One region of the Providencia lanzhouensis genome, then DNA from elsewhere that is predicted to be linked to it. Evidence: predicted binding sites of a transcription regulator. Region 1 holds the regulator's gene; the other holds the start of a gene.
The links. The regulator sigma-54, encoded in region 1, starts transcription at its own class of promoters, with help from an activator protein. The targets are predictions, from matches to a motif close to GTTGGCACANNTTTCGCTNT.
Positions count from the first base shown of each region.

Region 1 (9,895 bases):
TAATGAGAATGATGCTTCACAAACCCCATGCTAGATTTGCGAAATGATTCTGCGTTTAGCCATTTTTTGTGGCGATTAATATTGAGGACGATTAAGTGGACGGTAAAAAAGTTATCATTGTTCATGGTTATACAGCATCACCGAATGATAATTGGTTTAACTGGTTAAAAGATGAATTAGAAGCGGTAGGGGCGACGGTTGATGTACCTGCATTACCAGAATCAAATTCTCCTGACCCGCAAAAATGGCAGCAATGTTTACTTGATGCCAATATTCAGTTTGATGAAAATACTATTTTAGTTGGGCACAGTTTAGGGTGCATTACGGTATTACGCTTTCTGGAAAATAATGCGCCAGAAGGGGCTAAAATTGGCGGCTATGTGCTAGTTTCTGGGTTTGATCGCTCGCTGGATTCGTTGTCTGAGTTGGCTGACCATACTCAGTTTTCATTGGATTATAATAAGCTGATTGGCATAACGGATAAGCGAGCTTCGATTATCTCTTCCAATGATTGGGTCGTGGATCCTGATGCTTCAATTGAGTTAGCAAAAGCATTAAAAACCTCTGTCACGATGGTGGAAAGTGCTGGGCATTTTCTTGATAGAGAAGGTTATACTCGACTTCCTGCATTACTCAATCTTCTACGATTTTGGTATTAAAAAATCCCCCTATGTTTTTACCACATAGGGGGATCTGAATATTTTGAATTTATTTACTTTAGATAACTCGGCACAGAGGATTCAAATAGTTGAATCAGCTCAGGATCCATATATAGGTAGTCGTCGGGAATATCTAGTACATGGATAGGCTTATGTTCAAGTAAACGAGAAAAATCGGCTATGAGCCGATTTTTATGTTTCAGCTCCATCACAAAAATAACATCCGCCCAGCGAATGAGATTGACATTGATGGGGCGTTTGGCATTGCGGCTAGTTCCCGCTGAACGAGTTACCCAGCGCGGGTGATTGCGCCAGATCTGTTCAGCGGTAGGGCTACGCCATTGATTTCGACTGCAGATGAATAAAAGGTTCATTTGTCATTTTGCATATCTTCAAGGCTACGTCGCGCTAGTAACGCGTTACTCACTTGAGGATAATCAATGCCTAGTTGTGTGGCACGAGCCAATTTTTCACTTCGAAGGTACAAATGCTTCCAGTTTTTTTCTGGAGTAAAACATTGGGTTTCTTGTGAATTTAAATTGTCGCGTGATTTGTTAATACGATCTTTGGCTCGACGCCAAGCTCTATTTCGGGTGTTATCCATATTTGCCTCATTAATTTATCGTGGTTCAGCAGCCGCGATAATACGGGTCAAAATATGACGTTGAAGATGATAGTGCGATTTGGTATCGCAAGCAACAATGGGGTGGGTTTTTAAGAATACTCCCCTAAACCACTGTGGGTATAGGGGAATAGATGATTAGTTGCTATCAGAAAGTTCTTTCAGATATTGGAAAATCTGGCGGAATGCTTTTGGTGGTTTATTTCCATCACGCTCTTTCTTCGCATTACGGACTAATGCTCGCAGTTGCTGGCGATCAGTTTGTGGGAATAGCGCAACGACTTCTTCAATGACTTCATCGCCATCGGCTAATAAACGGTTACGCAGATCTTCCAGCTTGTGCAAAATAACAACTTGCTGGTTATGGCGGTTTTTCAGCTTATCAAGGGCTTCAGTGATCGGTTCAACTTCACGAGAACGTAGTAGTTTACCGATAAGTTGTAATTGACGACGACGACCTTCACGTTTAATTTTTTGCGCTAATTCGATAGCTTCAAGTAATTGCGTGTCTAATGGGATGCGCTCAAGCTCGCTTTTACTTAAATCAACAAGTTCCGCCCCCAGTTTTTTGAGGATCTCGGCATCGCGTTTAATTTCGCTTTTGCTGACCCAAATAATCTCATCGTCCTCATCATCTTGGGGCGCTGGGATATCATCCAGCCAATCTTCAGGCTGTTTGGCCATAGGGATTTTCCTTTTTACTAAACGCCGCCGTGTAATTACGAGTAATTAGCATGATTTACGGCGTTGTGAGTGTTAACATTTATAGATTAACTCTATTGTAACTGGGAAAACCCCCTTATGACTACCTGACATTGATATGTCGAGGTAGAAAATCACTTTTCCCCTCTTTATTGGACAAAATGCATGAGTGTTACTGAACAAGTTGCCGAACAACGTAAACAATTAGAACAAGCCGTCGCCCACGCATTGGAATTCGCCAAAAGCCGTTGTGATGGCGCTGAAGTTGCAGTCAATAAAAGCACCGGCATTAGCGTGAGCACGCGCCAAGGTGATGTGGAGAATGTGGAATTTAACAGTGATGGGGCGCTCGGGATCACGGTTTACCATAAACAACGCAAAGGCAGTGCATCTTCAACGGATTTAAGCGACGAAGCCATTGAGCGTACAGTTCAAGCCGCGATTGATATTGCGTCTTATACTTCTGAAGACCCGTGTGCAGGCCCTGCTGACAAATCATTACTGGCATTTGATGCGCCGGATTTAAACCTATTCCAAGCTACAGAGCTTTCCCCTGAGGAAGCCATCAAGCTGGCATCAATTGCGGAAATGACCGCATTAAATGCAGATTCACGCATTGTGAATACGGAAGGCGGTAGCTTCAATGGACACTATGGTATCCGTGTCTTTGGTAACTCTCTAGGTCTATTAAAGAGCTACAGTTCTAGCCGTTATTCGATGTCGAGCTGCGTAATCGCCGAGCAAAATGGTGAAATGGAGCGCGATTATGCGTATACCATCGCACGCAGCATGCAGGCATTAAAATCCCCTGAGTGGGTAGGTCAAGAGTGTGCTCGTCGTACATTATCTCGCTTATCGCCACGTAAATTGCCAACCATGAAAGCTCCCGTTATTTTTGCCTCAGAAGTGGCGACGGGGTTATTTGGTCATTTAGTCGGTGCTATCAGTGGCAGCAGCATTTATCGTAAATCATCATTCTTAATGGATAGCCTTGGCAAACAAATTTTACCAAGCTGGTTAACTATTAATGAGCAGCCGCATTTGATGGGTGGTTTAGCCTCATCCCCATTTGACAGTGAAGGTGTACGTACTACTGAACGCAATATTGTGGAAAATGGCGTTCTGCAAACCTGGCTGATGACCAGTTATTCTGCGCGTAAACTGGGGCTGCAAAGCACAGGTCATGCGGGTGGGATTCATAACTGGCGCATTGAAGGACAAGGCTTATCGTTTGATGCTTTGTTGAAGCAAATGGGGACCGGCTTAGTAGTCACTGAGCTGATGGGACAGGGTGTGAGTGGAATTACGGGGGACTATTCCCGTGGGGCATCCGGTTTTTGGGTAGAAAATGGCGAAATTCAGTATCCTGTGAGCGAAATTACCATTGCAGGTAATTTGAAGGATATGTGGATGAACATGGTGACTATCGCCGATGATATCGAAACGCGCAGCAATATTCAGTGTGGTTCTGTGTTGATCCCTGAAATGAGTATTGCAGGGCAGTAAGTTCTAGTTGAACAATAAGCGCTAAATAGCAAAAAGGCACTCAATGAGTGCCTGAATACCGCCTGAAGACTAACGACAGTTTCTTGATGGAAACTTTTTTCGGCTAGTCTTCTTTCTCTTGTTGAGCATCGCAACTAGCGATGGAACTCGCCAGCCGCTTCAGGTTGATAAACAATCTCTAACACACGAACACGGGTTTCTACGCCGTTTGGCAGCGCCCAGCTAATTTCGTCGTTAACATGTAAACCTAATAAAGCTGCACCGATTGGCGCCATCACGGACAGTTGTTCTGCACTATCTTTGAGAGAGGCAGGGTAAACCAATGTGCGTGTGCGCTCTTCGTTACTGATTAAATCTAAGAAACGAATAGTGCTGTTCATTGTGACCACATCCGCAGGGATCTCTTGTGGAGATACGATATCTGCGCGGTCTAATTCGTCGTTTAGTGCTTCAGCAACAGGCGTACCCGCATAAGCGGCTTGCTCCATCAGGGCATCTAAGCGTTCTGCATCTAAATCATTGATAATAATTGTTGGCTTTGTCATACCACACTCCAATAGGGACGTACAAAGCAAACACCCCCCACCCAGAAGGCAGGGGGTGTTTGCTAGAAAATAGATTATGTAAAATATTAGGCGCTATAGGCGTTAAAGGGAAGAGATCGGGATCACGAACTCGGTGCCTATGCGTGTAAAACCATGTATATCGCTCTGTTCGCTAAGATGTAATGACGCAATGAGTTGGACTACTCTTCGTCAAATCCACTTTCAAACAGTTTAATGATTGCGGATAACGCCAAATCTTCATCGGGTCCGCTAACCTCGATATCAATTTTACTACCTTGTTCCGAGTCTAACATCAACATCGCAATAACGCTATCCGCCTCGGCCTCAATTTGGCTGTCATTTTTTAAAATGACTCTAGAGTTAAATTGTTTAACTAAATCATAGAGAAGCATTGCTGGTCTGGCATGCATACCAAGGCGGTTTTTTAGCGTAATCGTTGCTTTGACGGTCATTGCTTGCGTTTTTCCAACGTTCTGTGGCGTGACTGGACGTTTTTCCCTCGGGAGCGGAAATAATCAGCCAGCTGTTCTGCCACATACACCGAACGGTGTTTCCCTCCCGTACAGCCGATGGCGACGGTGAGGTAGCTGCGGTTATTGGTTTCTAACATCGGTAACCATAACTCTAAGTAACTACGAGTCTGGTAAATAAAGTTATGAACCTCGGTGTGTCTGTCCAAGAAGGCCGCAACGGGACGATCTAAACCGGTCATTGGGCGCAGTTTAGGATCCCAGTGTGGGTTTGGTAAAAAGCGCACATCGAAAACGTAGTCAGCATCAATTGGAATACCGTGTTTGAAACCGAAGGACTCAAACACCATGGTCAGCTCACGCTCGCGTTTGCCCATTAAGCGGGTTCTGAGCATTTCCGCTAATTCGTGCACTGACATTTCTGAGGTATCAATGACCAAGTCAGCGCGGGAGCGTAGCGGTTCTAATAGCTCGTTTTCTTCGTCGATGGCACTTTCTAAGGATAAATTTTTACTTGAAAGTGGGTGTAATCGACGAGTATCACTGTAACGACGAATTAATGTGTTGCGATCTGCATCCAGAAATAGCAGTTGTGGCGAGAAGGTTGATGGCAGTTTATCAATCGCTTCTTCAAACACTTCTGGATTGTCGGGCATATTACGCACGTCAATGCTCACGGCCGCAGAAATATTGCGATCGGCAAGTGAATTAGCCAATTCCGGCAGTAAGACTACCGGCAGGTTATCCACACAATAGAAACCCATATCTTCCAGCGCGCGTAGGGCAACGGATTTTCCCGAACCGGAACGGCCGCTGACAATCATCAGCACCATGAGCTAACTCCCTTCTGTCTCTTAAGGATTTATATCTTAATGATCGATTTCTCACTGATCACACATTTCTAATTGATCAAACACGTCTGACTATTTTGCATTTTGCGGTGTTTTACGATGCCGAATGAAAGAAATCATAACAATATCATTAGGCTGGCATCAACACATATCAGTTATTACTTACTCAATGATGATCTGGTATAACTCTTCGTCACTTTGCGCACTACGCAGACGCTTACAGAACGCTTTATCCGCTAATTTTTTAGCGATAAGAGACAACGTATGTAAGTGAGTTTTACATTGATCCGATGGAACAAGTAATGCAAAAAGCAGATCAACAGGTTGGTTATCAATCGCATCAAACGCAATGGGCTCTTCTAAATGCAAAAATACGCCAGCGGCGCGTGCACTGTCGCCTTCATTGAGTTTGCCATGAGGGATTGCAATTCCACCACCAATACCCGTGGTGCCAACTTTTTCTCTGGTTAGTAACGCTTCAAATACCGTATTTTCCGGTAATCCCAACTCGGCGGCCGCTAACTCACTAATAATTTCTAATGCTCTCTTCTTACTGGTGCAAACTAAATTATTACGTGTGCAACTGGCGGATAAAACATCGCTTAATTGGATTTCTATATCACTATTCATTTTATTATTCACTTAGGACTACAAAACCAGATGATGTATGCCACCATCTGGTTCAGAACATTAATCAGTCAACGACTGGCTAAATGTATTAGTGTTGTCTCAGTTTTTCTTTATGTTTGGTTAATTGGCGTGACAGCTTATCAAGGAGTAAATCAAGTGCCGCGTACATATCGTCGTCTTCCGCTGATGCGTGAATTTCTGCGCCGTTGAGTTGCAGGGTGGCTTCAGCAATTTGCTGAACTTTTTCCACTTTCAGAACAACTTGGATACTGTTAATACGATCAAACAATTGCTCTAATTTCTTGAGTTTTTTCTCAACCGTTTCGCGCAATGCCGGTGTAACTTCAATATTGTGTCCAGTAATCTGAAATTCCATACAATCTTCCTTATATTATTGGGTTAAACCAACTGTTTACGTTGATTTGATGGCGGAATAGATAATGACTCACGATACTTAGCAACAGTTCGACGAGCAACTTGTATACCTTGCTCTGCCAGCATACTCGTCAATTTACTGTCACTCAATGGTTTTGCTGGGTTTTCCGCAGCAACCAGCTTCTTCACCAGCGCACGAATCGCAGTGGAGGAGGCTTCTCCTCCGGTGTCCGTGCTGACGTGACTGGAGAAAAAATACTTCAACTCAAAAATGCCTCGTGGACTATGCAGAAATTTTTGAGTTGTCACACGGGAGATAGTCGATTCATGCATGTCCACCTGATAGGCAATGTCTGCCAAAATCATTGGTTTCATATACTCTTCGCCTAACTCAAAAAATTCTTGTTGTTGCTCAACAATACAGGTCGCCACTTTAAGTAATGTTTCATGGCGGCTCTCTAAGCTTTTAATCAGCCATTTCGCATCCTGCAAGTGACTGCGAATATATTGCGTGTCACTTTCGCTGGCTGAATCATTTGCCATTGAAGCATAATGATTATTGATGCTTAACTTAGGGATGCTATCTGTATTTAACTCAACTTGCCAGTGCCCACCGACTTTTTTCACCAGCACATCGGGAATAACATATTCCGATTCACCCGTATTGATTGACTGCCCTGGCTTGGGATTCAGCGTAAGGATCAGGTCAATTGCTGTTTTCAGCGCATCTTCTTTTAAGCGGGTCAGTTTGCTCAGTTGCCGAAAATCACGATTTGCCAGTAAATCAATATGATTGCTAATAATCAGTCTAGCTTCTTGCAGACCAATTGTCTCTTTTGGGTATAAAGAGAGCTGGATCAACAAACACTCTTTGAGATCCTGAGCTGCCACGCCTAATGGGTCAAAATGCTGGATACGTTTTAAAACGGCAACGACTTCTTCTAAGGTGATATCGGGGTCATCAATCCCTTCGTGGATCTCACTGATTGAGCTTGTGAGATAGCCTGAATCATCAATTGAATCGATAATCGAAGTCGCAATCGCGCGATCGGTATCGGTAAACGGGGTGAGATCCGCTTGCCAGATTAGATAATCTTGCAGTGTTTGGGTAGTTTCCCCTTGGTAAACAGGAAGTTCATCGAAGCTGTAGTCGTTGCTAGTGCCCGACGGGGTACCTGCTGTATAGATTTCATCCCAATCAGCATCTAGGGGAAGCTCATCGGGCATATCCGCGTTTTCAAGGGCATCTTTGGTATCGATTTCGCTGCTGTCAGTGTCGTTGCCTAGGTTATCTAAGTTCTCTTGCTCAGAGGATGACTCTTCTTGTTCAAGCAGAGGGTTGGTTTCAAGTGCGAGTTGAATTTCTTGTTGAAGCTCAAGTGTGGATAACTGCAACAGGCGGATGGCCTGTTGCAATTGAGGTGTCATTGCAAGTTGTTGACTGATTCTGAGCTGCAAACTTTGCTTCATGAATGTGCTTTATTCTCCATTACCACTTACACAACCAATGTCATGACAACCAACAAGGCAATACTACAAACGACAGTCTACAAGCGATAGTCTACAAACTACAGTCTAAAGCCTTCACCCAAATAAACACGTTTCACTTGCTCGTTTTCAAGGATCATCTCTGGTGAGCCGTGAGCAATCAAGTGCCCTTGGCTGACAATGTAAGCACGCTCGCAAACATCGAGAGTTTCGCGGACGTTATGGTCGGTGATTAACACACCAAGCCCATAGTCACGCAAGTGTTGGATGATTTTTTTGATATCCAAAACGGAAATCGGATCAACCCCTGCAAACGGCTCATCTAACAGGATAAATTTTGGATTAGCAGCGAGGGCGCGTGCAATTTCCACTCGACGACGCTCACCACCGGACAGTGACTGACCTACGCTATCACGCAGGTGAGTAATACTGAACTCCTCCATCAGCTCTTCAGCACGCTCTTTGCGCTGTTCTGAGGTTAAGTCAGGACGAATTTCTAACACGGCCATCAGGTTATCATACACACTGAGGCGGCGGAAAATAGATGCTTCTTGAGGAAGATAGCCAATGCCACGACGAGCGCGCTCATGCAGAGGAAGTAAGCTAATATCCTCACCATCAATTAAAATTTTACCAGCATCCCGCTGAACAATGCCGACTACCATATAAAAAGTGGTCGTTTTACCCGCACCGTTAGGGCCTAAGAGACCGACGATTTCCCCTGATTTCACTTCCAGGCTGACGTCAGTGACTACGCTGCGTTTTTTATAGGATTTCGCCAGATTCTCTGCGGTTAGTGTTGCCATAACAATTATTTACTCTTACTTGTTGATGAACCCTGCGCTGCTGGGCCTTTCTCTTGTAACTGGGCTGGTAATAAGACAGTTGTTACGCGCTTGCCTTTATCGCTGAACGCTTCCATTTTTTGTGTTGGAACGACGTAAGTGATCTTATCGCCTTTGATATTACTATCGAGCTGCTCAAGGTAGGCATCACCCGTTAATGTCACCAGCTGCTGATCAACTTCATAACGTGCTTTGGATGCGTGACCTTTAATTGGTTTGCCATCGTCTTGTAACTGGAAGAAAGTCACTGGCGTACCAAATGCTTCAATGACGATTTTATCGGAATCGCTGCTTGGGCGAGTCACAACAACTTTGTTGGCACGAATATCAATGGAACCTTGCTTGATAACAACGTCATCAGTAAATGTGGTGATATTTTTTTCTAAATCAAGAGATTGCTTAACCGAATTAATGGTCATCGGTTGTTGGGTATCTGTTTTCAGTGCCATTGCCGGTAGGCTAAGAGCCAAAATTGCACTTGCAATAGCCCCTTGAATAAAACTTTTCTTAGTTACTTGATTCATTGTGTTGCTCTTTTGGTTGTAACTCATAGTGAGTTTTAACATCTTCAATTAATTCAGCGGTTCTTGTACGAAGGTTCCCCTTCATTTTTAAGCCCGTTGAATTTAGCCCGTGTCCGATAATGGTAACTTTATCGTCAGATGAAACATCTTGTGTGACTAGATTGACCACCGCATTATCTGTGGTAATGCGCTGGATTTGAGGCTCAGGAGTCAAACTGTCAACTTGAACATCGCTATACAGGTAGAGCACACGCTCTTTGGTTAATCTTGCCTTAATGGATTTCACCGTCCAAGTCGGCGTACCCGCATCGTTATAAGTGGTTAATACCGGATTGGTAAACCACGTGATTTTCCCATCGGTATAATTATCAACTTTGCTCGCGGCGAGTTTATAGGCTAAATCACCCGCTGGATTATAGACGAAAGTTACTGAATCATCAGTTTGATAATTAGGTTTCCCGTCATTGATTTCGGTTGTTAATGGTTTGGAGTCATCGTAAACCGAAAAGTTCCAACCAATTAGCCCCAATACAATGAGGGATAAAACAGTGATTAACCACTTTTTTGCGTTGCTCATGAATGATATCTGTTCTTTAAATCGACAAGCCTTTAGCTTCTTCCAGTTTATTTTGGGATAACAGAATAAGGTCGCAGAGT
Region 1 covers NZ_CP174123.1:3,462,135-3,472,029, reverse strand. Annotated here, with positions in the region: gene ACIH2S_RS16305 (barstar family protein) at 1-34, shown strand, start outside; gene ACIH2S_RS16300 (RBBP9/YdeN family alpha/beta hydrolase) at 96-659, shown strand; gene ACIH2S_RS16295 (low molecular weight protein tyrosine phosphatase family protein) at 713-1,033, opposite strand; gene ACIH2S_RS16290 (hypothetical protein) at 1,030-1,263, opposite strand; gene yjgA (ribosome biogenesis factor YjgA) at 1,420-1,965, opposite strand; gene pmbA (metalloprotease PmbA) at 2,149-3,489, shown strand; gene rnk (nucleoside diphosphate kinase regulator) at 3,624-4,034, opposite strand; gene npr (PTS phosphocarrier protein NPr) at 4,235-4,507, opposite strand; gene rapZ (RNase adapter RapZ) at 4,504-5,358, opposite strand; gene ptsN (PTS IIA-like nitrogen regulatory protein PtsN) at 5,539-6,006, opposite strand; gene hpf (ribosome hibernation promoting factor) at 6,095-6,382, opposite strand; gene rpoN (RNA polymerase factor sigma-54) at 6,406-7,851, opposite strand; gene lptB (LPS export ABC transporter ATP-binding protein) at 7,950-8,675, opposite strand; gene lptA (lipopolysaccharide ABC transporter substrate-binding protein LptA) at 8,681-9,238, opposite strand; gene lptC (LPS export ABC transporter periplasmic protein LptC) at 9,222-9,815, opposite strand; gene kdsC (3-deoxy-manno-octulosonate-8-phosphatase KdsC) at 9,832-9,895, opposite strand, start outside.

Region 2 (9,895 bases), 950 kb from region 1:
TTCAATGTGAATTGAAAATAAAAATTAAATGTCAGGATTTATTTTAGAGTGCGAGATTGTACAAAAACACGCTTTATGGGTTGGGAGAGTGAGATTTTATCGTAAATGTAAAATATTGATGGCAGGTTTTGACATAAAACAATATTCTTATTTATACATTGATTTATTTTTTATGAAGTTAAATCATCCTATTTCAATCATGAAATAAGATTGGTCTATTTGCGTATATCTTATAGTGACTACTTTTTATTAAGATAATGTAAAATAAATTTCTTCTCCGCTTCACTAAATATAAAAAAGCTTAATAAACTAATCTCAAAATAGTCGGCGTATTGTTTTAGTTTATCGACGGGAATTCGTGCCTTTCCTTTTTCATATTTCAGCTGTTGAAATTCGCAAACACCAATTTCATCAGCTAGTTCTTTTAATGACAAATGATGATATTCACGGATTAGTGTTATTTTATGTCCAATAATTTCGGATATTGTATGGTTTTCGCTCATAGGAAACCCTCAATGACGGTATATTGACAGATGATGGTTATCGAGCATCGATATTCAATTAGTGCGGCTTTTTGATGATATTTTATTGATAATCAATATTAACCAATGAAAAGTTAACACGTTTTTTCGCGTGTTAACCTAATTAAATCATAGCTGCTAGATGGTGAGCTTTCTAGAAATTAATCTTCGATACCGAGCTCTTTTAATTTTCGCGTTAGGGTATTTCGACCCCAGCCTAATAAGCGAGCTGCTTCTTGCTTATGTCCGTGGGTATATTTGAGGGCGCAATTGAGCATGGTTTTCTCTAATAACGGCATGGCGTTATTAAATAAATTTTGCTGGCCGGCGTTCAGTGCGGAGTCAGTCCATTTTTCTAATAGATCAAACCACGCAAGGTTAGGATCTTGAGAATGGATGGCGGATGAAGCAGGATCTTTCGCTGACTTGTTGGATTCTTGCTTATTAAATAGATCGCTTGGTAAATCTTGCGGAAGCACCTCTTGGCTAGCTGCCATCACGGTTAACCAACGACAGACGTTCTCCAATTGGCGCACATTTCCCGACCAAGAATAGCGTTGAAGAATTTTAATGCTGTCAGGGTGCAGAACTTTGCTTTCTACCCCTAACTCCTTGGCGGTATTTTGCAAAAAGTAATGGGCCAGACGAGGAATATCTTCAACGCGTTCCCGTAATGGCGGAAGCTGTACGCGGATCACGTTCAGTCGATGGAACAAGTCTTCGCGGAATAATCCTTCTTCCACGCGTTTTTCTAAGTTTTGGTGCGTTGCGGCGATAATCCGCACGTCAACCTTAACAGGGGTATAGCCACCAATTCGATAAAATTGCCCTTCAGCCAGTACCCGCAATAAGCGCGTTTGCACATCCAGAGGCATGTCACCGATTTCATCGAGGAATAGTGAACCTCGATTAGCTTGCTCAAAGCGCCCTTGGCGAACTTGGGATGCGCCTGTAAAAGCCCCTTTTTCGTGACCAAATAGCTCAGATTCAATTAAATCTTTTGGAATAGCCGCCATATTTAAGGCGATAAAAGGCTCATTAGCACGTGGGCTGTGTTGATGCAACGCGTGGGCAACGAGCTCTTTACCCGTTCCAGATTCCCCGTTGATAAGTACACTAATTGAGGAGCGGGAAAGACGCCCAATGATCCGATACACCTCCTGCATAGCAGGGGCTTCGCCGATCATCGTTGACGAAATCACCGCGGCTTGCGGTTTATCGCTAGCAGCATTGTTTTGTTCACGGCTGTGGTTTAGTGCGCGCTCTACTAAGGCGACGGTTTCATCGATATCAAAAGGCTTAGGGAGATAGTCAAAAGCGCCAGATTGATAAGCGTTAACGGCGGCATCTAAATCGGAATGCGCGGTCATGATAATAATCGGCAGTAATGGATGGGACTGTTTTAGCTGGCTGAGTAAAGCGAGTCCGTCCATGCCCGGCATACGAATATCGGAGAGCAATACGTCAGGGACGTCATTGTTGAGGGCGGCAAGCACCGCATCGGCGCTGTCAAAACAGGTGCAATTAAGTTCGGCACTGTTGAGCGCTCGCTCTAGTACCCAGCGGATTGAACTGTCATCGTCAACAACCCAGATTTTTCCCTTCTGCATGGCTATCTCCTATTTTTTGATGGGTAGATAAATAGAAAACTCGGTGTGACCCGGCCAACTGTTAAACTCAATTTTCCCCGCATGTTGATCCACTAGACTGCGCGCGATAGATAAGCCTAAGCCAGTGCCATCAGGGCGACCGCTGACCATCGGGTAAAACAGCGTATCTTGGATAGCGAGTGGAATACCGGGACCGTTATCTTCAATATCAATCCGCGCAGCCAGCTTATAGCGCTCCCCTTGCAGCATCACTTGGAATGCGGTGCGCGTGCGCAAAGTGATGGTGCCACCCGTATCGCCAAGTGCTTGCAAGGCGTTACGCGTGATATTGAGCAGCACTTGCTCTACTTGGTCTGGGTAGTATTCCAGATCGGGAAGGCTTGGGTCGTAATCGCGAACCAGCGTGATATTGTCTGGTTTTTCTAACCCGACTAAGCGCATCACATTTTCCACACTATGATGGATACTTTGCTCGGTTTTCGGTCCCGGATATTGAGGTCCTAATAACCTATCGACTAAGGCACGTAGGCGATCGGCTTGCTCAATAATCACTTGGGTATATTCATTTAGCTGCGGGTCGGGCAGCGCCTTAGACAATAATTGCGCCGCACCACGTAATCCACCCAATGGGTTTTTGATTTCATGGGCAAGCCCACGGATCAATTCACGGGCAGCAAGCTGCTGGGCATTTTGCGCTAACTCTTGGCTAAGGCGTCGCTGGCTATCCAATTGGGACAGCTCGACAAGAATAAATTGGTCGGATAAAGGCTGAGCACTTAAAGACATCATGTGAGAGTGGTTATTAAGCACCAGAGTCACTTCGTTTTCGGTAAAACTGTGGCCGGTTTTGAGGCTATTGAGCATCTGTTCATCATTTAATGAACAATAGTTGAATAGTAACGGGAGCGGGGTGCCATAGAGCTTACGGGGGCTTTGTGCCAAAATTTGTAAGGCGGCATGGTTGGCATAATGAATGACTAAATCGTAATCCAGCACTAATACGCTGTTAATTAAGGAATCGAGGAGATGTTCGGGGACAGGTAAATGCTCGGCTTTCATGTAATATTGCTCCTGCACTATTTTGGTGCATTATACGTTATTTACTGATTAACCGATACGTCGAAGCCAATATTTGCTGTTTATCACTCGGTGCAGAGAAAAGGCCCCATCCAAAGATGGGGCAAGTGCTTCACGGCAACAAAGACTATCAGTGGAACGGCGTGTTACGCACTGTAGTACATTTCAAATTCGAGTGGGTGTGGTGCCATACGAACGCGTTGGATATCAGCACGCAGTAATTCGATGTAAGCGTCGATAGCATCGTCAGTAAATACACCACCACGAGTTAAGAACTCACGGTTTTTATCCAGTTCAGCCAGTGCTTCTTCTAAAGAACCCGCCACTGTTGGGATCTCTTTGGCTTCTTCTGGCGGTAAGTCATACAGGTTTTTGTCCATCGCATCGCCTGGGTGGATCTTGTTGATGATGCCATCAAGACCTGCCATTAACTGAGCAGCAAACGCTAAGTATGGGTTAGCCGCTGGGTCTGGGAAGCGAACTTCGATACGACGTGCTTTCGTGCTTGCAACCACTGGGATACGGATAGAAGCAGAGCGGTTACGTGCAGAGTAAGCCAGCATTACTGGTGCTTCAAAACCTGGGACTAAACGTTTGTAGGAGTTAGTCGTTGGGTTAGTGAATGCGTTCAGTGCGCGAGCGTGTTTGATGATACCGCCGATGTAGTACAGCGCCATCTCAGATAATCCGCCGTATTTATCGCCTGCAAATAGGTTCACACCACCTTTAGATAAAGACATGTGGCAGTGCATACCGGAACCGTTATCACCAACTAATGGTTTTGGCATAAAGGTCGCAGTTTTGCCGTATGCGTGTGCAACGTTATGGACAACGTATTTGTAAATTTGAGTCTCATCCGCTTTTTTGGTCATGGTATTAAAGCGAGTTGCGATTTCGTTTTGACCTGCAGTTGCCACTTCATGGTGGTGAGCTTCAACCACTAAGCCCATCTCTTCCATCGTGGTACACATAGCCGAACGTAAATCTTGTGATGAGTCTACTGGTGGTACTGGGAAGTAACCGCCTTTCACTGCTGGACGGTGACCTTTGTTACCGCCTTCGTATTTAGTGCCAGTGTTCCATGCGGCTTCGATATCATCGATGTGATAGTAGCTGCTGTGCATGCTGTTGCCGAAGCGAATGTCATCGAACACGAAAAATTCTGGTTCAGGTCCAAATAACACCATATCCGCAATGCCGCTAGAACGCAGGTAATCTTCAGCACGTTTAGAGATAGAGCGGGGGTCGCGATCATAACCTTGCATAGTGCCTGGCTCTAAAATGTCGCAACGAATGATTAAGGTATTATCGGCGTAGAATGGGTCTAACATTGCGGTAGATGCATCAGGCATTAATACCATGTCAGACTCGTTGATGCCTTTCCAGCCACCGATGGATGAGCCATCAAACATTTGACCTTCTTCAAAGAAGTCTTCGTCAACTTGATGAGCAGGGATAGTGATGTGTTGCTCTTTACCTTTTGTATCAGTAAAACGCAGATCAATAAATCTAACATTGTGCTCTTCGATTAACGATAAAACATGTTTAGCGGACATTCTCGGCTCTCCTGGTCGGGTCTAATCAACTCACGCAGCAATTAAGGTGCGCATGGGTTGGTTTATCTGGCTTCGCAAGATTAATGATTATTTCATTAACAATATTGCAAGCTCTCTAGGGTTATATAAGCGAAAAGCGTGCCAACTTTTAAAATCATCGTAAATGGGGATGATGACAAGAAGATGGCAATGATTAGGCTAAAAAACAGTCTATCATTGCGCTGTATTGGTGCAAGGAAAAGATTTGTCGCACTAATATGGTGCAATTAATGGAACGCGGAAACAAAAACGGTGTAGTGCCATTGATTGGCGCGACACCGTTGGTATTTTTAGAGATATAAAAAGGTTTATTCGTCATTACTGTCAGTTAATAACGTGTTTACTTCTTCAATTTGTTTGACGGCATCATTGATGATCGCTGCAATTTGATGAGTTTGTTCTTCATTTAATTGCTTGAGCACCATTTTGTGGCGGAGCAGGGCTTTAAAACGGCTCACAGCCATTTCGATATCTTCTGATAAGTTGGTGCCTTGCTGTAGTTCACGGGCTTTGGCTAATTTACGGCTGATAACGGCTTCAGTTTCTTTATTCTGCGCGAGGTGTTCAGCCCCTTCTGGAGTAATAGAGAAACTTTTGCGATTACGCTCGACAATTTGGGATTCCAAAAAGCCTTGTTCTTCTAATAGGGTTAAGGTTGGGTAGATGACCCCAGGGCTTGGTACATATAAGCCATTAGATGCTTCTTGGATGTCTTTGATGATTTCATAACCATAGCTTGGTTTTTTTGCCACTAAAGAGAGCACCATAATGTGCAGATCTCCATGGTCAAATAGGCGACGTAAGCCTTTGCCGCGTCCGCGACGCCCTTCGCCGTGGCAGCCTTCATTACGTCCATGACCGTGACGACCCTCGCCGTGACAGCCTTCACCGTGTCCACGACCGTGACGACCCTCGCCGTGACAGCCTTCACCGTGTCCACGACCGTGACGACCCTCGCCGTGGCAGCCTTCATCGTGTCCACGACCATGACGACCCTCGCCGTGACAACATTCCCCGTGGCCATGACCATGACGATGTTCTTGGTGCTCGCTATTGTGGCAGCAGCCACCGTGTCCTCGTTGATGTTCGTCATGATGTGAGGCATAAACATGACGGCATTGATGTATTCTCATAGGAACCTCTGTTATTATTTCGATATATCTAAATTGCGTTGATGGGTTCACTTTATTCCGATATATCTAAATTGTCAAATTAGATATATCTAAATAATAAAAAATACATTGAAATGAGTGATAGACGAAGAAAGTTTATTTTTTATTCTTTTTTTCGGCTGCTAATATTTCCTTTTTAGCGTATTATCCTGCCACTTTGTGATTTCCTAGTGCTGATAATTGCTATTTTTTTGAGCATCTTTGCACGACGACGCAACTGAATGTTTTTTAGCTAAAAACTTTTTTAATAGTGATGGCTTTCACATTTATTCCACTTGTGTGGAAAAACGTGTAAAATAACAGCAAATTAACGTAGAAAGTATGCTTTGGGCATTACAACAACTCATAAAGCATATTCCTTTCCTGTCAATTAAACGGTAAAAATCCTTGTCAATTCAAAACTTAAGAAACATCGCCATCATCGCTCACGTTGACCATGGCAAGACAACACTGGTTGGTAAATTACTGCAACAGTCCGGCACTTTCGGTGAACGTGAAACTGTTGATGAGCGTGTTATGGACTCCAATGACTTGGAGAAAGAGCGTGGTATTACAATCCTTGCTAAAAACACCGCTATCCAATGGAATGGTTATCACATCAATATCGTAGACACCCCAGGCCACGCCGACTTTGGTGGTGAAGTTGAACGTGTTATGTCCATGGTTGACTGCGTTCTGCTGGTTGTTGATGCGATGGACGGCCCAATGCCACAAACTCGCTTCGTAACGCAAAAAGCGTTCGACCACGGTTTACGTCCAATTGTTGTTATCAACAAAGTTGACCGCCCAGGCGCGCGTCCTGATTGGGTTGTTGACCAAGTATTCGACTTATTCGTGAACTTAGGTGCTACGGATGAGCAATTAGATTTCCCTATCGTTTATGCATCTGCATTAAACGGTATCGCTGGTCTTGACCATACTGACATGGCTGAAGACATGACTCCACTGTACGAAGCTATCGTGGAACACGTTGAGCCACCAGCAGTTGATCTGGAAGGTCCATTCCAGATGCAAGTTTCTCAGTTAGATTACAACAGCTACTTAGGCGTTATCGGTATCGGTCGCATCAAGCGTGGTACTGTTAAACCTAACCAACAAGTGACTGTTATCGATAGCGAAGGTAAGACTCGCAACGGTAAAATCGGTAAAGTTCTGACTCATTTAGGTTTAGAGCGTATTGATTCACAACAAGCTGAAGCTGGCGACATTGTTGCACTGACTGGTTTAGGTGAGCTGAATATTTCTGACACCATCTGCCAAGTGGGTAACGTTGAAGCATTGCCTGCACTGGCGGTTGATGAGCCTACAGTTAGCATGTTCTACTGTGTTAACACCTCACCATTCTGTGGTAAAGAAGGTAAGTTCGTTACTTCACGTCAAATCCTTGATCGTCTGAATAAAGAACTGGTTCACAACGTTGCACTGCGTGTTGAAGAAACTCAAGATCCAGATGCATTCCGCGTTTCTGGTCGTGGTGAGCTGCACTTATCTGTTCTGATCGAAAACATGCGTCGTGAAGGCTTCGAATTAGCCGTTTCTCGTCCAAAAGTTATCGTTCGTGAAATCGATGGTCGTAAACAAGAGCCATTCGAACAAGTGACTTTGGATGTTGAAGAACAAAACCAAGGCGACGTGATGAAAGCGTTAGGTGAGCGTAAAGGTGACCTGCGTGACATGATGCCAGATGGTAAAGGTCGTGTACGTTTAGACTATATCATTCCTAGCCGTGGCCTGATTGGCTTCCGTACTGAGTTCATGACTATGACTTCAGGTACTGGTTTACTGTACTCTACATTCAGCCATTACGATGATGTTCGCCCAGGCGAAATCGGCGGCCGTCAAAACGGTGTTCTGATCTCTAATGGTCAAGGTAAAGCAGTTGCATACGCACTGTACAGCCTGCAAGATCGCGGTAAGTTATTCTTAGGTCACGGTGCTGAAGTGTATGAAGGCCAAATCATCGGTATTCACTCACGTTCTAACGACCTGACTGTTAACTGCTTAACCGGTAAAAAACTGACTAACATGCGTGCATCAGGTACTGATGAAGCGACAACTCTGTCACCACCTATCAAAATGACTCTGGAACAAGCTCTTGAGTTTATCGATGATGATGAATTAGTTGAAGTAACTCCACTGTCAATTCGTCTGCGTAAGCGTCACTTGACAGAGAACGATCGCCGCCGTGCTGGCCGTTCTAAAGAAGATTAATCGTTAGTCTTTGAATTAAAATAGAAGGTGCCAAATATGGCACCTTTTTTTATGCCCAAAAATTGAACGATAAATGAATTTAGTTATATCGGAGGAAAAAATTTGTTTATCCAGACACAAACACAGTTTCTTTAGCCAATTTGCTTAATCGATAAATTGAAAAAATAACCTTAATAATCCTCAATTAGGGCTGTTCAGTTGCCTCAATAATGATTAAAGTAAATTTAATGAATAACTAAGAGGACAATTTATGCTGTATATCTTCGATATGGGTAATGTGATTATTGATATCGACTTCAATCGTGTGTTTGATAAGTGGTCTGAACTAAGTGGTACCCCAAGTTCAGAAATCAAAAAGCGATTCACTTTTGGCAATATCTTCCAGCTCCACGAGTGTGGCAAAATTTCAGATATCGAATTTGCTGAACTGCTCTGTGAAGAATTGGGTATCACCCTAAGCTTTGAAGATTTTGCGGAAGGCTGGCACTCAATTTTCATCTCACTAAGACCAGAAGTCATTGATATTATGGAACGTCTGCGTGAGCAAGGTCATCGCGTTGTCGTGTTATCTAACACTAACCGCCTGCATCTTGATTATTGGCCAGAACACTACCCTGAAATTGCAGCGTCCTCTGACTTCCTGTATCTATCCCAAGATTTAGGAATGCGTAAGCCAGACCCAGAAATTTTCAAATATGTTCTGGAATCTGAAGAATTTGAAGCAGCTGATGCGGTGTTCTTTGATGATGTAGAAGAAAACGTAAAAGCGGCGGAAGCACTTGGTATCAAAGGTGTTCATGTCTTGAATAAAGACACCGTTCCTGAATATTTTCGTACTTACGACTTTAGCGCCGAAGTCGAATAATCCAGTTCTTAATAAGGAGTAACGGTGACGTTACTCTTTTTTTTATCGAGTACCCATGATTGCATTAATCCAAAGAGTCACTCACGCGAGTGTGGTTGTTGATGAAAAAACAGTAGGGCAAATTGGTCCTGGTCTTTTAGTTTTGCTCGGTGTTGAAAAAGACGATGATGAGCAGAAAGCAAAACGCCTTTGTGAGAAAGTCCTTGGCTATCGTATTTTTAGCGACGAGCAAGGCAAAATGAACCTTAACGTTCAACAAGCTGGTGGAAGCTTATTAGTGGTTTCACAGTTCACGTTAGCCGCAGATACCAAGAAAGGGATGCGCCCAAGTTTCTCAGGCGGTGCGGAACCGGCGAAAGCGGATCAGCTGTATCAATATTTTGTTGAGCAAAGCCGTGCACAAGGCGTCGTGGCAGAAACCGGTGAATTTGCGGCGGACATGCAGGTTAGCCTGACCAATGATGGCCCCGTGACTTTTTGGCTACAAGTGTAGAAAAATCGCTTAAGGGAGGGGGAGAGATGTACCACCTACGGACACCAAAAGATGAACTTGAATTCGCTGCATACTACCAATTTCGCTGGTCAATGCTGCGAGAACCGTTCAAACAACCCCTTGGCTCTGAAAAAGACGGTTATGATTTAACCGCTCACCATCAAATGGTGGTTGATGAAAAAAATCGCATTTTGGCCATTGGGCGCCTATATATTAATGCCGATAATGAAGGCGCTATTCGCTTTCTCGCGGTTAATCCTGTCATGCAAGGCAAGGGTTTAGGCAAACTGATTATTATGGCGCTTGAAACCATTGCAAGGCGAGAAGGTGTTAAACGCATTGTGTCCAGTG
Region 2 covers NZ_CP174123.1:289,922-299,816, forward strand. Annotated here, with positions in the region: gene ACIH2S_RS01340 (helix-turn-helix domain-containing protein) at 240-503, opposite strand; gene glnG (nitrogen regulation protein NR(I)) at 683-2,131, opposite strand; gene glnL (nitrogen regulation protein NR(II)) at 2,141-3,190, opposite strand; gene glnA (glutamate--ammonia ligase) at 3,355-4,764, opposite strand; gene ACIH2S_RS01360 (helix-turn-helix transcriptional regulator) at 5,112-5,936, opposite strand; gene typA (ribosome-dependent GTPase TypA) at 6,363-8,186, shown strand; gene yihX (glucose-1-phosphatase) at 8,437-9,051, shown strand; gene dtd (D-aminoacyl-tRNA deacylase) at 9,107-9,544, shown strand; gene fabY (fatty acid biosynthesis protein FabY) at 9,571-9,895, shown strand, end outside.
Region 2: a site for sigma-54 is predicted at 4,891-4,910, ahead of glnA (glutamate--ammonia ligase). Genes of this name have one in related genera too.